DNA from 2 places in the Agromyces sp. NPDC060279 genome. Region 1 is predicted to be linked to the other one. Evidence: predicted binding sites of a transcription regulator. Region 1 holds the regulator's gene; the other holds the start of a gene.
What was found. Region 1 encodes LexA, which represses DNA repair genes until DNA is damaged. Its sites were predicted from a motif close to TCGAACANNTGTTCGA; they were not measured.
Positions count from the first base shown of each region.

Region 2: the regulator LexA is predicted to act here: its motif matches at 1,530-1,545, upstream of ACFWE1_RS05645 (DUF222 domain-containing protein).

Region 1 is NZ_JBHXBK010000002.1:476,179-480,201, forward strand. Features, by position in the region: gene metE (5-methyltetrahydropteroyltriglutamate--homocysteine S-methyltransferase) at 1-1,454, shown strand, start outside; gene lexA (transcriptional repressor LexA) at 1,535-2,224, opposite strand; gene ACFWE1_RS10920 (LysM peptidoglycan-binding domain-containing protein) at 2,480-2,845, shown strand; gene ACFWE1_RS10925 (histidinol-phosphate transaminase) at 2,906-4,006, shown strand; gene hisB (imidazoleglycerol-phosphate dehydratase HisB) at 4,009-4,023, shown strand, end outside.
Region 2 is NZ_JBHXBK010000001.1:1,190,192-1,194,214, reverse strand. Features, by position in the region: gene ACFWE1_RS05650 (DEAD/DEAH box helicase) at 1-1,380, shown strand, start outside; gene ACFWE1_RS05645 (DUF222 domain-containing protein) at 1,576-3,030, shown strand; gene ACFWE1_RS05640 (GNAT family N-acetyltransferase) at 3,041-4,009, opposite strand.

The DNA.
Region 1 (4,023 bases):
CCACGCGGGCCGCCCTGGCGGACAAGACGCTCGTCGCGGGCGTCGTCGACGGGCGGAACATCTGGCGGGGCGACCTCGCGGCGGCCTTCGATCGCGCCGCGGCGCTCGACGGGCTCGCCGGCTCGCTCGCGATCTCGACCTCCACCTCGCTCCAGCACGTGCCGCACGACCTCGCGGACGAGCAGCGGCTCGACCCGCGGCTCGTGAGCTGGCTCGCCTTCGCCGATCAGAAGGTCGCCCAGGTCGCGACGCTCGCGCGCGGGCTCGCGGACGGGCGGCAGGCGATCGAGACGGAGCTCGCGGAGGCCTCGGCCGCCCTCGTCGACCGCGCCGGCGCGCCCGGGGTGCGGGTACCGGCGGTGCGCGCGCGGCTCGCCGCCCTCTCCGACGGCGACTTCGCCCGCGTCGACTACGACGCCCGCGTCGAGGCGCAGCGCGACCTCGGGCTGCCGGAGCTGCCGACGACGACGATCGGCTCCTTCCCGCAGACGGGCGAGCTCCGTCGGGCGCGGGCCGCGCTCGCCGGCGGCGAGCTCGACGAGGCGGGCTACCGCACGCTCATCGAGCAGGAGATCGAGCGGGTGGTGCGCCTGCAGGAGGAGCTCGGCCTCGACGTGCTCGTGCACGGCGAGCCGGAGCGCAACGACATGGTGCAGTACTTCGCCGAGCTGCTCGACGGCTTCGCGGTGACCGAGCACGGCTGGGTGCAGTCGTACGGTTCGCGCTGCACGCGGCCCTCGATCCTCTGGGGCGACGTCTCCCGCCCCGCACCGATGACCGTGGGCTGGTCGGCCTACGCCCAGTCGCTCACCGAACGGCACCTGAAGGGGATGCTGACGGGGCCCGTCACGATCCTGGCCTGGTCGTTCGTGCGCGACGATCAGCCGCTCGGCGACACCGCCCGCCAGGTGGGACTCGCGCTCCGCGACGAGGTCGCGGACCTGGAGGCCGCCGGCATCCGGATCATCCAGGTCGACGAGCCCGCGCTTCGGGAGCTGCTGCCGCTGCGCCGCGCGGAGCAGCCCGCGTACCTCGACTGGTCGGTCGGGGCGTTCCGGCTTGCGACGGGCGGGGCCGCGCCGGCGACGCAGGTGCACACCCACCTCTGCTACTCCGAGTTCGGCGTCGTCATCGACGCCATCCGGGGCCTGGATGCCGATGTCACGAGCATCGAGGCCGCGCGCAGCCGGATGGAGGTGGTCGAGGACCTCGGCCGCAGCGGCTTCGACCACGGGGTCGGCCCCGGCGTGTACGACATCCACTCGCCCCGGGTGCCCGGCGAGGACGAGGTCCGCGAGCTCCTGGAGCGCGCGGTCGCGGAGGTGCCGGCGTCGCGGCTCTGGGTGAACCCGGACTGCGGCCTGAAGACGCGCGGCTACGACGAGACCGTCGCCTCGCTCGCCAACCTCGTCGGCGCGGCGCGTTCGGTGCGGGAGTCGCTCGCCCGAGCCTGAGCGGGTCCGCCCGTCGGGCGTGAGACGAGGAACGGCCCGGGATGCCTCGCATCCCGGGCCGTTCCGCGTGCCTGGCGGCGTCAGACCGCGCGGAGCACCGCGACGACCTTGCCGAGCACCTCGGCGTCGTCGCCCAGGATCGGCTCGAAGGCGCTGTTGCGGGGGAGGAGCCAGGTGTGGCCGTCGCGCTGCCGGAAGACCTTCACCGTCGCCTCCTCGTCGAGCATGGCCGCGACGATCTCACCGTTCTCCGCGGTGCGCTGCGAACGCACGACGACCCAGTCGCCGTCGCAGATGGCCGCGTCGACCATGGAGTCGCCGACGACCTTCAGCATGAACAGCTCGCCCTTGCCCACGAGCTGACGGGGGAGCGGGAAGACCTCGTCGATCTGCTGCTCGGCGGTGATCGGGATGCCGGCGGCGATCCGGCCGACGAGCGGCACCATCGCCGCGTCGCCGACGGGGATCGGCTCGCCCTCGCTCGGCTGGCGTTCGTCGCTGCCGGGGAGCTCGATCAGCACCTCGAGCGCGCGGGGACGGTTCGGGTCGCGGCGCAGGTAGCCGGCCAGTTCGAGCTGGTTCAGCTGGTGGGTGACGCTCGAAAGCGAGGACAGGCCCACGGCGTCGCCGATCTCGCGCATGCTCGGCGGATAGCCCCGCGTCGCGACGGAGCGCTGGATGACCTCGAGGATCGAGATCTGCTTCGCGCTCAGGCTCTTGCGGCGGCGCGCACGTGCGGCCGGTTTGCTGCCCTCGGTCTCGGTGCTCACGTGCTGACGCCCCTCGTCGGCGGTCTTGCGACCGGAATGTCGGTGGTCCCTGATGGACTCTGTTCTGACATTCGAAACTGTATCCGCGCAACGCGGGTGCGGCAAACATTCCTTCGAGTGTGTCGCGAATCCGAGGCGGCGCAATGTTCGAAGAACGGCTTGCAGATTCGAACAATCGAAGATAGATTCGGAACACAGCTTCGCATCCGGCCCTCCCGGCCGAGGGCCGGGTGCGATTCTCCTGGAGGTGTTGAGATGAGCGCAGTGATCGCAAGCGGTGCCGAGTTCACCGCGAACGGCTTCGCAGGTGCCCGCACGCGGCTTCGACTGACCCGACGCGGTCGGGTCGTGTTCACGTCCCTCGGGGCGCTCCCGCTCGTCATCTGGGCGGCGCTGAGCGTGCTCGGCGCAGGAGTCGCAGCGGCCGACGACGCCGTCGGCCCGGGCGCGAGCTTCGAATACGTCACGGTCGGCGCCGGCGACACCCTGTGGGAGATCGCCGAGGCGACCGACCCCGGGGCCGATCCTCGCGTGGTCATCGACGACATCATCCGGTTGAACGGGCTCGACTCCTCGGTGGTCGAGCCGGGCCAGCGCCTGGCGCTTCCCGCCGCGAACTGAGCGCTCCGGCACCGCCGCACCACGGCGTCACAGGGTGCCGCGCATCACTAGCATGAAGTGGTGACGAGCTTCGAAGATCTGCCCATCCGCGATGACCTCAGAGGGCGTTCGCCCTACGGAGCGCCGCAGAAGGTCGTTCCGGTCGCGCTCAACGTGAACGAGAACACGCACCCGATTCCCGAGGATGTGGCGCACGACATCGTCGCGCGAGTTGCGGCGGCCATCCTCCAGCTGAACCGGTACCCCGACCGGGAGTTCACGGAACTGCGCGAGGCGTTCGCCCGCTATCTCGGACACGGGCTCACGCCCGAGCAGATCTGGGCGGCGAACGGCTCGAACGAAGTGCTGCAGCACCTGCTGCAGGCGTTCGGCGGCCCCGGGCGCCGGGCGCTCGGCTTTTCGCCCACCTATTCGATGTACTCGCTGCTCGCCTCCGGCACCGGCACGGAGTGGGTCGACGCCCCGCGCGACGCCGACTACGAGTTGAGCGCCGAGACGGCCGTCGCGGCCATCGAGCAGCACGACCCCGACGTCGTCTTCCTCTGCGCGCCGAACAACCCCACCGGCACTCCGGTCTCGCTCGACACGATCCGCGCGGTCGCCGATGCCGCCCGCGGCATCGTGATCGTCGACGAGGCCTACTTCGAGTTCGCCGACCCCGGCACGCCGAGCGCCCTCGAGCTCCTCGAGGGCCGGCCGCGCCTCGTCGTCTCGCGCACCATGAGCAAGGCCTTCGCCTTCGCGGGCGCGCGGGTCGGCTACCTCGCCGCCGACCCGGCGCTGATCGACGCCCTCCGTCTCGTGCGGCTCCCGTACCATCTCTCCGCCCTCACCCAGGCCGCGGCCCTCGCCGCCCTCGCGCACAGCGGCGAGATGCTCGCGATGGTCGACGAGATCCGCGGCCAGCGCGACCGCATCGTGCGCGAGCTCGGCCGGCTCGGCTTCCGCGCCTACCGGAGCGGATCGAACTTCGTGCTGTTCGGCGGCGTCGACGAGCCGGCGGCGCTCTGGCAGGCGCTCCTCGAGCGGGGCGTCCTGATCCGCGACATCGGCCTGCCCGGCAGCCTCCGGGTGAGCGCGGGCACGGAGGCGGAGACGACCGCGTTCCTCGAGGCGATCGCGCTGTTCGCGCCGAGCGCCGCGAATAGGATCGGAGCATGACCATGGCGAACCAGCAC
Region 2 (4,023 bases), on a different contig from region 1:
CAGGCCGTGCGCAAGGCCGGCGACGATCCGAAGAAGCTCAAGAAGGTCGTGCGCAAGAAGCCGCCGGCCGGGCAGATCAGCTGGGGCGAGGGGGCCTTCGAACGGCTCGTCGCCGCGCAGCCCGAGCCGCTCGTGCCGCAGCTGCAGCTCACCGCCGCGATGCTCATCAACGTCATCGCCCGCGGCGGCGACGTCGCCGCCAACGTCGCCGCGCTCGTCTTCGACAACCACCAGCCCCGGGCCCGGCGCTTCGAGCTCGCCCGTCGCGCCCTCGGCATCCTGCGCACCCTGCGGGACGCGGGCGTCGTGACGCTCTCGCCGGATCCCGACGGGACCGCCCTCGGAGTCGAGATCCGCCTCGAGGTGGAGCTGCAGCCGAACTTCGCCCTGAACCAGCCGCTCTCGCCGTTCGCGCTCGCCGCGATCGAACTGCTCGACCCCGAGACGAGCGAGCAGGGCACCGGCCACTACGCGCTCGACGTGGTCTCGATCATCGAGTCGACGCTCGATGACCCCCGGCCGATCCTCTCGCAGCAAGAGTTCCGCGCGCGCGGCGAGGCGGTCGCGGCGATGAAGCAGGAGGGCATCGAGTACGAGGAGCGGATGGCCCGGCTCGAGGACGTGACCTGGCCGAAGCCGCTCGAGGAGCTGCTCTCGCACGCCTTCGAGCGCTTCGCGGCGAGCCAGCCGTGGGTGCGCGACTTCGAGCTGCGGCCGAAGACCGTGGTGCGGGACATGTTCGAGCGCAGCATGTCGTTCGGGGAATACGTCGCGCTGTACCAGCTCGCCCGGAGCGAGGGCCTCGTGCTGCGGTACCTCTCGGACGCATTCCGAGCCATCCGGCAGACCGTGCCGGAGGAGGCGAAGAACGAGGAGCTCCTCGACCTCATCGAGTGGCTCGGCGAGCTCGTGCGCCAGGTCGACTCGAGCCTCGTGGACGAGTGGGCCGAGCTCGTCGATCCGGCCGCGCACCTGCCCGAGGACGAGGCGCCCGTGGTGCCGCCCGCGCCGCCCTCGGTCGTCACGAACCGGCGGGCGTTCACCGTGCTGGTGCGGAACGAGCTGTTCCGGCGCGTGCAGCTCGCCGCCCTCGATCGCGAGGAGGAGCTCGTCGAGCTCGACCCCGACGCCGGCTGGCCGGACGCCCTCGACGCCTACTACGCCGAGCACGATGCCATCGGCACCGGACCCGCCGCGCGCTCGCCTCGACTCGTGACGATCGACGAATCGGATGCCTCGACCGGAATCTGGCGCGCCGAGCAGACCGTGGACGACCCCGCGGGCCACCACGACTGGCGGATTCGCGCGGTGATCGACCTCGAAGCCTCGGCCGAGGCCGGCACCGCCGTGCTCACCGGCGTGGCGCTCGTGCGGCTGTAGCACTGCGGCCTGGCGGTGCAGCCTTGACTGGGCGTGCATCGCGGCTTGCCGTTCCCCGCACAGTCCACACGACCCACGGGCAGGGCGCACACGCATCGATCTCGAAGTGGCGTGATGCAGAATCGCGCGCTCTCGAAGTGGCGCTATTGTCGAATACAGCTTCGAATCTCGCGGCTGGTTTGGGATCATGGAGGCATGACGGATTCCAGCACAGCTTCGGTCGCACTCGCCGCGTTCAGCGCGGCTGCTGCTGCTGTCGAGACGGTGTGGCAGGGGGCCCTGACCCGCCCGAGCTCGCATCCCGAGGCCGATGTGCGGGCGATGAGCGACGATGGCTTGGTGCGGGTGATCGAGGCGATCGCGGGGCTTTCCCGGGTCGCGGAGGCGCTGCAGGTGCGGCTGGCGGCTGAGCTCGATGACCGGTGCAGCGGTATCGCCGGTGACGACCTCGCGAAGGCCCGTGGCTGCACCACACCCGAGCGGTTGATCGCCCAGCTCACTGCTGGCCGCTACGTCGACGCCGTCCGGCTCGTCGCGGTCGGCCGCGCCACGGCATCCCGCTCCTCCTTCACCGCCGAGCCGTTGCCGCCGAAACGACCCGCGCTCGCGCGGGCGCTGCACGACGGTGTCGTGGGCATCGACGCGGCTGACGTGATCCGGCGCTTCCTCGACCGGGTCGAAGTGCGGGCCGACCTCGAGGAGCTCGCCGCGTCCGAGGCGTTCCTCGTCGAACGCGCCCCCGCGGTCGGGGTCGACGGGCTGGGGCTCCTCGTGAAACGCCTCGAAGCGCGGCTCGATCCCGATGGCGTCAAACCCCGCGAAGACGAACTCCGGGCCAGGCGGGGGCTGCGCATCTGGCAAGACCAGGCGGGCATGGTCAACGTGCGCGGCGCATTCGACCCGGTCAACGGCGCCCTCGTGAAGTCCGCGATCGACGCGCTCGTCAGCGCCGAGCTGCACCGCGCCCGCGACGCCACCCGCGGCGGCCATGCTGCTCGGCCAACCGCGACGGGATCGGAGGGCGACCGGGTGACGGCAGAGACCCGCACGATCGCCCAACTGAACGCCGATGCGCTCACCGACCTCGCCCGCCACACCCTCGGCTGCACCGAGGTCCCCACGCTCCGCGCCGTGACCGTCGTCGTCCGCGCCGACGCTGAAGCCCTCGCCGCCGGGCGGGGCGCCGCATCCATCGACGGCATTGAGCAGCCGGTCTCGCTGGAGACGGTCCGAGAGCTCATCAGCTCGGCGGGCATCTCGCCCATGCTGATCGGTCGAGGGGAACTGCCCCTCAAGCTCGGCCGCTCCGCACGGCTCTTCACCCCCGCGCAGAAACTCGCCCTCGCCGAGCGTGACGGCGGATGCGCCTGGCCCGAATGCATGCGCCCGCCGAGCCACACTGAAGCGCACCACATCGCCTGGTGGAACCGCGACGAAGGCCCTACCGACCTCGACAACGGCATCCTCCTCTGCAGTCACCACCACCATCGGGTGCACGACGACGGCTGGACCATCCGCATCCGCGACGGACACAGCTGGTTCACCCCACCCGCCCACCTCGACCCCCAACAGAGACCAAGACCAGGCAACCGTGCGATGGTGCCTGCGTTCAGTCACCGCCGGTCGAGGCGTGCATCGGCGGTGGCGTGAGATGCGTGGGCTACTCCGTGTGCGCGGCCGGGCCAGGGATCGGCGCGAAGATCGCGGGACGGCGCTGCCATTCGGTCACGATCGGGCGGTAGCCGTTCCGCGACCAGAACGGCCCCGAGCGAGGGTTCGCGACCGCGTAGCTGAGCACGATGTAGGGCGTCCCGGCCGCGTCCAGGGCGTCATGGGCCAGCTGCAGGAAGGCAGCCCCCAGGCCGGCGCCGCGCTCGGCCTCGTCGAGGTACATCACCACGAGATACTGGCCGCCCTGATCCGACAGCAGGCGCGAGTCGGGTTCCGGCGAGTCGGCGTCGGGCACGACGTGGATGAACCCGGTCACCTCGCCGTCGCGCTCGAGCACCCAGGTGGTGTCCGGCGCTCGACGCAGCCGGTCCCGGTACGCGGCGGCGAATCCGGTGCCGGCGTTCTCGCGCATCGTGACCCCGGCGAAGTGCGCGTCCAGAGTGAGCAGCCGGGCGTCCAGCTCGCCGAGGCGCTCCGCGTCGTCGAGCGTCGCGAGCCGCACGAGCGCCCCGTCGAGCGACTGGGGCAGGCGCGGCGGCTCCGGGGTGTCCGCTCGCGGGCGGAAGCGCACCGCGCGCACGCCCGTCGGCCCGAAGCCTCGGGCGTAGAGCGCGTTCACGAGGGCGATGTCCCTGGTCGGCAGCGAGATCCTGGCACTGCTGTCGAAGTCGCCCGGTACCTCCGACGAGGCGATGCGCGCCAACCAGGCGTCGAGCACCTGCTCGACGGCCGCGGTGCGCTCAGCGTCGGGACCGGAGCTGCGCAGCTCGAGCGAGTGCTGCCGCAACGCGCCCCAGACCGCATCCGGCGAGTCGGCTTCAAGGCTGCTGAATCGGGCGAGCGCCTCTGCCGACCCGGCTCCGACCGTGGCCGAGAGGGCGTCCGGCCCGGTCGGATCGATCGGTTCGGATGCGGCGAGCGCGGGGTCGAGCGCCCGGAGCCGGTCGTCGTGGTCCATCCGGTCAGCGTAGG